Methylicorpusculum oleiharenae: one gene and its partner. The protein of the gene in region 1 interacts with the protein of each later gene in a pairwise test. Links are inferred from orthologs where the notes say so. Each region holds a gene or a part of one and is shown in the gene's direction. Other genes may lie near its edges.

The links. The genes of interacting proteins can lie anywhere in the genome.
Region 2: the proteins of dnaQ (region 1) and dnaE interact in binary tests that used the Escherichia coli proteins (3 or more experiments, as listed by UniProt). The link is inferred for Methylicorpusculum oleiharenae from one-to-one orthologs.

The regions. Positions count from the first base shown.
Region 1 is NZ_WUTY02000001.1:2,264,123-2,269,236, forward strand. The notes cover bases 1-2,750. They hold dnaQ (DNA polymerase III subunit epsilon), read left to right. Parts: upstream 1-899; coding sequence 900-1,601; downstream 1,602-2,750. Other genes in these bases: rnhA (ribonuclease HI), read left to right, coding at 1-58; GO003_RS10410 (alpha/beta hydrolase), read left to right, coding at 221-889; GO003_RS10420 (protein YgfX), read left to right, coding at 1,926-2,351; ychF (redox-regulated ATPase YchF), read left to right, coding at 2,579-2,750. Outside these bases: more of ychF, read left to right, coding at 2,751-3,670; GO003_RS10435 (ABC transporter permease), read left to right, coding at 3,967-4,785; GO003_RS10440 (hypothetical protein), read left to right, coding at 4,932-5,114. UniProt on the Escherichia coli protein: DNA polymerase III is a complex, multichain enzyme responsible for most of the replicative synthesis in bacteria. The epsilon subunit contain the editing function and is a proofreading 3'-5' exonuclease.
Region 2 is NZ_WUTY02000001.1:2,851,279-2,857,687, forward strand. What follows is about bases 1-4,045. They hold dnaE (DNA polymerase III subunit alpha), read left to right. Parts: upstream 1-359; coding sequence 360-3,845; downstream 3,846-4,045. Also shown: GO003_RS12895 (Rne/Rng family ribonuclease), read right to left, coding at 4,317-6,409. UniProt on the Escherichia coli protein: DNA polymerase III is a complex, multichain enzyme responsible for most of the replicative synthesis in bacteria. This DNA polymerase also exhibits 3' to 5' exonuclease activity. The alpha chain is the DNA polymerase catalytic subunit.

The DNA.
Region 1 (5,114 bases):
GGCCGATCAGCTCGCTAATCTGGGTATTGAATCACTCAAGCAAACTGTTACCGGTTAAGGATTTCTCGATGCTGTTTATTTAAGCGTATTGTGTAGGAGCGGGCCTATCGATTAATTGCGATGGCATTGACTAAAAGGCATTGGCGCTTTCCCGGCGGGTTAAATTTAAATAACAGCACTATTTACGATCTTGACTAAAACACTCAATTTTTAAGCAACAATGACAAGCACTTTAGACTATGTAGAACAATTGCCGGAATCCGTTCATCGTTATTCCATTATATGGATTCATGGATTGGGAGCCGATGGGCATGACTTTGAGGGTATAACACCCGCACTGGACCTCCATGATGCCGGTGTTCATTTTATTTTTCCTCATGCTCCGCTGCAACCGGTTACGATCAATGGCGGAATGGTCATGCGTGCCTGGTATGACATCATGGAAATGACGCTGATCCGGAAAGTTGATGAACAAGGTATTTACGCCTCGTCAGATGCCATCCATGAGCTGATCCAAATGGAAATCAATAAAGGTATTCCTTCCGAAAATATAGTGCTCGCCGGATTTTCACAAGGCGGCGTCATTGCGTTGCATGCAGGTCTGCGCTTTCCGCAGAGACTGGGCGGCATTGTTGCGCTATCGACCTATTTGCCGACAATTCCCCAGCTTGAAACCGAAGCAGCTGAAACAAACAAAACCACGCCGATTTTGATGGTTCATGGTACGGCCGATCCTGTGGTCGCTATTCAGGCGGGCAAAATGGCGCGTGACGGTTTGATTGCATTAGGTTATCGGATCCAATGGCTGGAATTTGCGATGCAGCACGAAGTGATTTATCAGGAAATTGATGCGATCAAAAAATTCATAAAACAGTGTTTCAATCAGTGAGGCAGCTTCAATGAGCAGACAAGTCGTACTGGATACCGAAACGACCGGATTAAATCCCCAGGAAGGTCATCGCATCATTGAAATCGGTTGTGTTGAATTGGTCAACCGGCGCTTAACCGGGCGGCATTTTCATGTCTACATCAATCCGCAACGTGTGATTGATAGCGGCGCGATTGAAGTGCACGGTATCACCAATGAATTTTTGACCGATAAGCCGTTGTTTACCGACATTGCAGATGATTTTATCCAGTTCATTAAAGAATCTGAATTGATAATCCATAACGCGCCTTTTGACGTAGGTTTTATCAACCACGAATTTGCTTTGCTGGATAAGACTCTAGGCACCGTTAACCAATACAGCGAAGTATTTGACACATTGACCTTTGCCCGCAAAAAGCATCCCGGACAGCGCAATAGTCTGGATGCTCTGTGTAAGCGTTATGGTATAGATAACAGCCATAGAGAGCTACACGGCGCATTGCTGGATGCCGAAATTCTTGCCGAAGTTTATTTATTGATGACCGGTGGGCAATCTTCGCTATTGGAAGAAGCCACGGACAGCGGGCAAGAGCAAACAAATCTGCAAGTAAAACGGGTTTTAGCGGACCGCAAACCGTTAGCCATCATCTACTGTAATGAAGACGAACTTCAGCAGCATCAGGCCCGGTTGGCCGCCATAGAAAAAGCAAGCGGCAATTGTTTGTGGAAATAGGGTCAAGCATTCGTAACAGATAAAGTATCTACACAGTCAGGCAGATAGAGCCAGCTCGGAGAGCCTAAACCAACAATCGAAGCATTCAACTTACAAAATGTTTATCTGTTGGGTTATGGCTATGGCCTGATTCCAGAAGCCATGGACGGCAAAGGCTGTTATACATCCTTGTGTCCTGGATCCCGGCAATCCCTGCCGGGATGACGCCTAACGCGAACAGTACTTTATCTAGTGGGTTGAATTCGCCAAATTTCAGTTTCATGTTTTTTTAGCGATATCACCATAGAGGCTCTTTTTGAATTTCGAAAAATCGTTGTCAACACCATGAATCCACGTTTCCAGCAATCCCTGCATCTTCAAATCAATTCCTCTCACTGGCAACTGCGCTTTATCCGCCTAGTTCATTTGCTGGCCCTATCTGCCGTATTATTGGCTTCATTGTCTATCTGGATTAAGGCTATGCTGATCCTTTGTTTGGTAGTTAGCGGTTTTATCTATTCGCAACGAACAGCCAATCCCAAGAATAAAATGGCCGTTAGATTCAGCGATGCAAACGGTTGGCAAATTGATGCCGGAAACGGTTTTGAAGCCATTCAAATTCGCCCGTCTACCGTAATAACACCCTGGCTCATTGTGCTTCATTACACGGTAGTCAGTCGTAAACTTTACGTACCCATTTTTTGCGATGCTCTGAAAACCGCCGATTTCAGAAAATTACTTGTGCAGCTTAAAGTCAGCGGACTCGGTTAGGCAGGCCATTGCTGTGCCGGATTAATTCTAATCGTCAGATACTCAAAAGGATCTCGTCATTCCGGTCTCATGGATGGATAAAAGCTGACCATCCATGTCGCTGGGTATCCGCTCCCGGCGGGCATGAAGTCGTTTCTTAAATCTGACAAAGTAGAATTAAGAACTGTATAATTGCCGGTTTTTACGGGAAGCCTGCCCGTACCGAATAACCAGAAACTGAGAGCACTATGGCCCTATATTGTGGAATCGTCGGCTTGCCGAATGTCGGCAAATCGACTTTGTTTAACGCACTGACCAAGGCAAAAATTGCCGCTGAAAATTACCCGTTTTGTACCATCGATCCTAATGTCGGCGTTGTTCCGGTTCCAGACAGTCGTATGGACAAGTTGGCCGAAATTGTCAAACCACAGCGCATACTGCCCACCACGATTGAATTTGTCGATATTGCCGGTTTAGTGGCAGGGGCATCCAAAGGGGAAGGGCTGGGTAACCAGTTTTTAGGTAACATCCGCGAAACAGATGCGATCGCCCATGTCGTGCGCTGCTTTGTCGATGATAATGTCATCCATGTCAGCGGTAAAATCGATCCCGTCGCCGATATAGAAGTTATCAACAAAGAATTGGCGCTTGCCGATATGGCGACGGTTGAAAAAGCCTTGCTGCGCGTAATGAAAGCTTCAAAGTCAGGCAATAAGGACGAATTGGCAAAAAAGGAAGTTCTGGAAAGAGTCAATCAGCAACTGGACAAAGGCGAGCCGGTCAGGGCGTTAAGGCTAAGTGATGATGAAATAGCACTGATCAAAGAACTGTGTCTGTTGACAATCAAGCCGACAATGTACATAGCCAACGTTCAGGATGACGGATTTGAAAACAATCCGATGCTCGATAAAGTCCGTGCTCATGCGGAAAAAGAAGGCGCCATCGTCGTACCTGTCTGCGCGGCCATTGAATCTGAAATTGCCCAATTGGAAGAAGATGAAAAACAGGAGTTTCTTCAGGATCTGGGCTTGGATGAACCGGGCTTGAATCGTGTGGTCAGGGCAGGGTATCAATTGCTTAACCTGTCAACTTACTTTACCGCCGGCGTTAAAGAAGTCAGAGCCTGGACCATACCTGTCGGCGCTACTGCACCGCAAGCCGCCGGCGTAATTCACAGCGATTTTGAAAAAGGCTTTATTCGCGCGGAAGTGATCGCTTATGACGATTTCGTCACTCATAAAGGCGAGCAAGGTGCTAAAGATGCCGGCAAATGGCGCCTGGAAGGTAAAGACTACATTGTCAAAGACGGCGACGTCGTGCACTTTAGATTCAACGTTTGACAAACAAAAAGCGGGTCACTATAATGCCCGCTCTTTTACAGACCTCATTAGGCGATGTAGCTCAGCCGGTTAGAGCGTGGGATTCATAACCCCAAGGTCGGTGGTTCGATCCCACCCATCGCCACCATAAATAAAGGTTAGATTTTTTCTAACTTACTCCAGACTAATTGACGTTGGCTAGTGATTCAATTTTCATAATGCAAAGTTAGGGAATTAAAATAAAAATCCCCAAAATGGATTATTACTATCTAGCTGGGCTTAAATAATTTTTGCAACGTATACAAAACTAAACGCCTATGCAGCATTTTTCCATTTATCCCCAAGAAATGTTAGCTAGTGTCTGGCGTAATCGTAGCTTGATAAAAGCGTTGGTAAAACGTGAAGTCATAGGGCGCTATCGTGGTTCGGTATTAGGCATCTTTTGGTCATTTTTTAATCCAGTATTCATGCTGTTGGTCTACACCTTTGTATTCAGTGTTGTATTTAAAGCGCGCTGGACGGGCGGCAGTGAGTCAAAAACCGAATTTGCCTTGGTTTTATTCGCAGGCTTGATGGTTTTTAATTTGTTTTCAGAATGTATCAACCGGGCGCCAAGCCTGATACTTGCAAACGTCAACTATGTCAAAAAAGTGGTTTTCCCGTTAGAGATCTTGCCTTGGGTCAGTATGGGGTCTGCTATTTTTCATGGCTTAGTCAGTCTGTTCGTTTGGCTGATTTTTTATACTATTCTATTTGGGTTGCCTCACCCGACAGCACTGCTTTTTCCGATAATTCTAATACCTTTATTATTGATGACCATGGGGTTGTCTTGGGGATTGGCCTCCTTAGGCGTTTACTTGCGTGATATTGCCCAAATCATCGGTTTGATAACGACAACATTGATGTTTCTGTCGCCGATTTTTTATCCTATTACAGCATTGCCGCCCCAATATCAATCAATTTTATTGCTAAACCCATTGACCCCCGCCATCGAGCAAGGCCGCTCTTTGTTGGTATGGGGTAAAATGCCGGATTGGCACTTGTTTATTATTTATCTATTTGTATCGCTGTCTATTGCATGGCTGGGTTTTGCCTGGTTTCAAAAAACAAGGAAGGGTTTTGCGGATGTCCTCTAATGATTTTGCCTATTGGATTAATTGCTAACATGGCTCAAGTGGGCACAAAAGATGAGACCAACTGAAGCACAAATAGACACAATCCGTAAAATGACTAGCAAAAACTTTTGCGATGATGCGTTGGTTTGGCTATTTGGATCACATGGATGTTAATAAACGCGGCGGCGATGTGGATCTATATCGAAACGACAAAACGGCACCTGATTGCCAAGATGTTTCAGCAAATCCACAAGTCCGTCATGCCCGTCTGGAAACGGGCATTCAGTGCCATGAATGGTAAGCTTCGAGCTATCCATGGAGTCTGGTTTTCGGCAATCCCTGCCGAAATG
Region 2 (6,409 bases), 590 kb from region 1 along the record:
CCCAACATTTCAAGGCCATGGCGTTAATTGTTGGGTTGCGAAAAGCATGCACCCCAATCTACGCTGTATGACTAATTTTTTATGATATAGCTTTCGCACTTCAAATTTCGGCAAGTGCCTAAGAAGGCAACGGGTTGTTCGGCAAAGGCTTTGCCAGCATGGATGCTGGCATAGAGCCTACATGGATGGTTTTACGGCGTTCTTTGACGGGCACCCCGGTGCCGAATTTCGATCTACGAGGGTATAAATAAATCCGTTGTTTCCGGTTAACGCCCTGTGGCAAAAGGGAGTTGATTTACTCACGCACTTTTGGTTAAACCCTTGCCGTTTTTGTCTATCTTTCAACTATCGCTATTAACATGCAGCCTTCATTTGTCCATCTGAGATTACACACAGAATTTTCGCTGGTAGATGGCATTGTCAGAATTAAACCGTTGATTAAAACCTTGGCCGAAATGAACATGCCGGCTGTTGCTGTTACTGAGCAGGCCAACTTGTTTTCTCTGGTCAAGTTTTATAAAACGGCTTTGGGGCAAGGCATAAAGCCGATCATTGGCGCAGACATCAATCTTTATAATGCCGATGAGCCGGCAGCGCCATTTGGTTTGACATTATTGGTAAAAAACCGAAAAGGCTATGTGACTTTAACAGAGCTGATTTCCAAGGCTTACCAGGAAGGGCAGCATCAGGGCATTCCTATGATTCAGAGGGAGTGGATAGAGGCAAGCCATGATGGGTTGATTGCGTTGTCAGGAGCAATGAATGGCGATATTGGAAAGGCTTTACTGGCTAATAATACACAAGAAGCGAAAGCGCTGGCAGAGCGATGGTCCAGGCTATTTGAAAACAGTTTTTATCTGGAAGTTCAGCGAGTAGGCAAGCCGCATGAAGAGTTTTATATTGCAGCGGCAATGGAACTTGCATTCCAGACAGCCTTGCCGATAGTTGCTACGAATGATGTTCGTTTTCTCAAGGCCAGTGAGTTTGATGCGCATGAGGTAAGAGTCTGCATTCATCAAGGCCGTGTGCTGGACGATACGCGCAGACCCAAGGATTACACAGCGCAGCAATATTTGCGGACGGCTGAGGAAATGCAGGCCTTGTTTTCAGACATGCCCGAAGCATTGGCCAACAGTGTGGAAATTGCAAAGCGGTGTAATCTGGAACTGACCCTGGGTAAAAATTACTTGCCTGATTTTCCAGTACCGGAAGGCATGACCATTGATGAATACCTGATTGAGGCATCAAAAAAAGGGTTGGCGGAACGCTTAGTGCAATATCCGGCTTTTGGCGCCGGTACAAAAGAAGAAAACACAATAGCCTATTACGAACGTCTGGATATAGAACTGACCGTAATAACCCAAATGGGCTTTTCCGGTTACTTCCTCATTGTTGCCGACTTTATCCAATGGGCTAAAAATAATGGCATTCCAGTGGGGCCAGGCAGAGGTTCCGGTGCCGGTTCGCTTGTGGCGTACGTTTTAAAAATCACTGATTTGGATCCTATTGAGTTTGAATTGCTGTTTGAGCGCTTTCTTAATCCCGAACGGGTTTCAATGCCTGATTTTGACGTGGATTTTTGCATGGATCGCCGGGATGAGGTGATCGATTATGTGGCCAGACATTACGGCAGGGATCATGTCTCCCAGATTATCACCTACGGTTCCATGGCCGCAAAAGCGGTAGTCAGAGATGTAGGACGTGTGTTAAGTTTTTCTTACGGATTTGTCGACAGACTTGCCAAGCTGATTCCCTTTGAAATTGGCATGACCCTGGAGAAAGCGCTTAAAGACAGTCCTGAACTGAAGCAGCTTTATGACAAAGAGGAAGAAGTCAAAGCGCTGGTCGATATGGCCAGAATGTTGGAAGGCATTTCCCGGAACGCCGGAAAGCACGCCGGCGGGGTTGTAATTTCCCCTACAAAGTTGACTGACTTTACGCCGCTTTATTGTGAGCAAGGCGGCGGTAATCTGGTGACACAGTTTGACAAGGATGACGTAGAAGCGGTTGGTCTGGTCAAGTTTGATTTCTTGGGGCTGCGCACGCTGACCATTATCGATTGGGCGTTGCAAACGATCAATTACAGGCTGCAGAAAACCGGTGAAACTATTGTCGATATTACCCAGATTCCCCGCGACGATCAGGATACCTATGAATTACTGAAAAAAGCCCAGACAACCGCGGTGTTTCAGTTAGAGTCCAGAGGTATGAAAGAGTTAATCAAAAAACTCAAACCGGACTGTTTCGACGACATCATCGCGCTGGTTGCGTTATTTCGGCCCGGTCCACTCGAATCGGGTATGGTGGATGACTACATCAATGTAAAGCATGGCGCGAAAGCGGAGTATGCTCATCCCTCGCTGATTCCAATTCTCAAATCGACCAATGGGGTTATTCTTTACCAGGAACAGGTCATGCAAATAGCCCGTGAGCTCGCGGGCTATACCTTGGGTGGCGCTGACATGTTGCGCCGGGCTATGGGTAAGAAAAAACCTGAAGAAATGGCCAAGCAGCGAGAGATATTTACACAAGGTGCTGTTGCCAATCAAATTGATGAAAGTGTCGCTACTTATATCTTTGATTTGATGGAAAAATTTGCGGGGTACGGCTTTAATAAGTCACATTCTGCCGCTTACGCTTTGGTTGCTTATCAGACCGCCTGGCTAAAAGCACACTTTCCTGCTGAATTCATGGCGGCAGTGCTGTCCGCCGATATGGACAATACCGATAAAATCGTCGTTTTGATCGAAGAATGCCGGGAAATGAAGCTCAGTATTTGTCCGCCCAACATTAATGTATCAAACTTCCGCTTCACTGTTAATTTTAAGCAGCAGATTGTCTATGGCATGGGTGCCATCAAAGGCGTCGGCGAGTCGGCCATTGAGGAGCTGATTAATGAACGTGATCAGCATGGCAGCTATGAAGGCTTATATGACTTATGTAAACGAGTGGATTTGCGAAAGGTCAACCGGCGGGTTTTGGAAGCGCTGATCAAAGCGGGGGCATTAGACGAATTCGATGATAATCGTGCCGCTCATTTGGCTGAATTGACGGTGGCTCTGCGCGTGGCCGAACAACATGGAAAAATGTCGGAAACAGGGCAAAATGATTTGTTTGGCCTGGCGGTTAATGCGGAACCGGACATTGATCAGGCGGCCTATTCGACAACTGCGGAAACCTGGACAGAAGCCGAGCGCCTGGCGGCCGAGAAAAACACGCTGGGTTTGTTTCTGACGGGTCATCCGATTATTGAGTATGAAAAGGAATTAAAAAATTTCACGCACGGCAAAATTTCCAGCATTCTTGCGGACGTCGAAAGATCCCGGGGACGTTTGGAAGGGCGGGCTGCCGGAATGGTGGTTGAAATTCGTACGCGACAGACCAAACAGGGAAAAACCATGGGGTTTGTGACGTTGGATGATCGCTCCGGTCGTTTGGAGTTGGCTATTTTTGGTGAAAGTTATGATAAATACCGGGATCTTTTATCAAAAGATGCGCTGCTAGTTGCAGAGGGCGCCATTGGAATAGATGATTTTACCGGGATGTTAAGGCTGACGGTAGAGAAGCTTTACAGTATAGAAGATGCTCGCAGTCAATTTGCCCGATGCATTCTGATTGACTGGAAGAATGCTGCGTCAGCAATAAAAGAAATAATTGACCCTTTTGATGCGGTTCTAAAACCCTATAAAGGCGGGTCATGCCCTGTCGTTATTAATTATTCTTCAAATACTGCGCGGGCTTCGGTTCAATTGGGCGAAGAATGGCGTGTCCATCCTACCGATGAATTAATAGTCCGGCTAAAACGGCTTTTTGCGGCAGAACACGTAGAAGTCAAATACCGTTAAAGAAGCGTTATTTAAGGGTATGAAGTTGTTGGCCCGTCAGCGCGAATTGACTTCGTTTTAACGGGTAAAGGGATAATTAATCCTTTACTGTAACTACTCGCCCGCTTTGAATTAAGGGTGTAGGTGCTTGATTCAGAGGACGCGTTAATACGTCCCTAAAGCTCTCTACAACATTCCTGTTGCAGAAGCCTTTTCAATCAACCACCTACACCCACTAAAATTGGAGGGGGTGTGCAGATACCCTTTACTTTAATTGGCTCTGGGGATTGGCGTAAGCCTTGCGAGGCATGCCGTAGACCCCTCCATGGGGGCTTGACGGGCCGACATTCCCGCAAAGCTTACCCCTGCCCTTTTTTATCATCAAACTGGGAATTGCTGTCCACCACGCAACCGCTGGAATCCAGACGTTTTTTCGATCAGACAGGAGGTGTGGATGAACTTGGAGAGTAAGCCTTCCTTGGCTTAACGGTTCTAGTCGCTTTCTACTGGACTGGGCTCTCTTGCCGGAGCAGGAGAAGATTCAGTTGAATCGGCGGATTTAGACTCGGATTCTGAGGCCGAATCCGGTTTTCGGTAGTTTGGATTACGCGGTCTTCTTCGGTTGGGTCCCCGTCTGCGGCTTTGTGGCTTTTTAACCGGTTCAGCACCTTCTTGCGGCTGGGATTGGGGTTGGGCTGCCACAATTTCTGTTTGCGTCACGTCTTCAGCCACCACTTTTTCAACGGGTGGTCTTTCCGGTGGCTTGTTCCTTCTTGGGTTTTTGCCGTCAGGAGTTCTGGGAGGGCGATTGCCGCGCCCATTTTGAGGGCGTTTATTATCCGGATTTCTCCGGTTTTTTGAACTCTCTGATGCTTCGCCGCCGTCCTCTGAAGCAATTTTGGCAGGCGTATGCTTTTCCGGGACTTTGTTATCAGGGGTTCCGACCAATTTTTGCCAAAAACGTTTAATCAGGCTGGCTGAGTTATTTCTGTTTTGAACCGGTGCCGGCGTTTCATGCATAAACTCTTTTATCGCGGGCGAATCGACTTTGGGTTTACTTTGCTGAGCAAAATCAGGAAGCGGAATATCTTCTTCTTTAATCTGTAAATAACTCGGTTTGTCTTCGGTCGCATCCTTGCTTTTAATTCGCTCGATATCATAGGCCGGCGTTTCAAGATGTTTGCTCGGCAAAATAATAATACCGACTTTAAGACGCGATTCGATTTGTTCGATAGCGGGGCGTTTTTCATTGAGTAAAAAGGTAGCGCTTTCGATAGGCAAGTGCGCAATCACTTTTTCTGTGCCCGGCTTCATAGCCTCTTCTTCGAGCACGCGCAACACTGCCAGCGCGACTGATTCGACATTTCGTATCATCCCCTGGCCTTTGCAGCGAGGACAGGTCAACTGGGTTGACTCCCCAAGAGATGGCCGCAGGCGTTGCCTGGACATTTCCAATAGACCAAAACGAGAGATACGGCCTGTTTGGATGCGTGCTCTGTCTATCTTCAAAGCATCGCGTAATTGATTTTCAACGGTCCGCTGGTTTTTGTTGGACATCATGTCAATGAAATCAATGACAAAAAGACCTCCCAAATCACGCAGGCGTAATTGTCTGGCTATTTCATCCGCGGCTTCCAGGTTGGTATTCAGGGCCGTCTCCTCAATATCGCTGCCTTTTGTTGCTCTGGCCGAGTTGATGTCGATACTGGTGAGTGCTTCTGTATGATCAATGACTATGGAGCCGCCGGAGGGTAACGACACCTCACGGCCGTAAGCCACTTCAATCTGAGATTCGATCTGATAACGGCTGAATAAAGGCACGGCATCCTGGTAGAGCTTTGCCTTTGGTAGAAAATGGGGCATTACCTGCTTGAGGAAGTTTTGCACCAATTTGAATGAAGGTTCATTATCGATCAGGATTTCATCAATGTTACTCCGCAGGTGATCTCTCAGTGCGCGAATAATGACATTACTTTCCTGGAAAACCAAAAAGGGCGCGGTTTGCTCTTTCGCAGTTCTTTCAATGGCTTCCCACAACTGCAAAAGGTAATTCAAATCCCATTGCAATTCCTCGGCATTTTTGCCGCACCCTGCGGTTCTGATGATCAGCCCCATGGTATCGGGTATTTCTAAAGCCGCCATTACTTCACGTAAATCGCTGCGGGTATCGCCTTCAATACGTCTTGAGATGCCGCCCGCTTTGGGGTTGTTGGGCATTAAAACCAGATAGGTTCCCGCAAGACTGATATACGTTGTTAAAGCCGCGCCCTTGTTGCCGCGTTCTTCTTTTTCAATCTGAACAACAATTTCCTGACCTTCCCGAAGCTGGTCTTTGATTGACTGCCGGCCTTCGGTGGGTGCGTTACTGGCCTGGAGAAAGTTTGGAGCGATTTCCTTAAAAGGTAAAAAGCCGTGTTTTTCAGCGCCATAGTTGATGAACGCGGCTTCAAGACTAGGTTCTATTCGAGTGATGATTCCTTTATAAATGTTTGATTTTTTTTGTTCTTTTGAAGGTACTTCAATGTCAAAATCGTAAAGTTTTTGACCATCTACCAATGCAACACGCAGTTCTTCAGGCTGCGTAG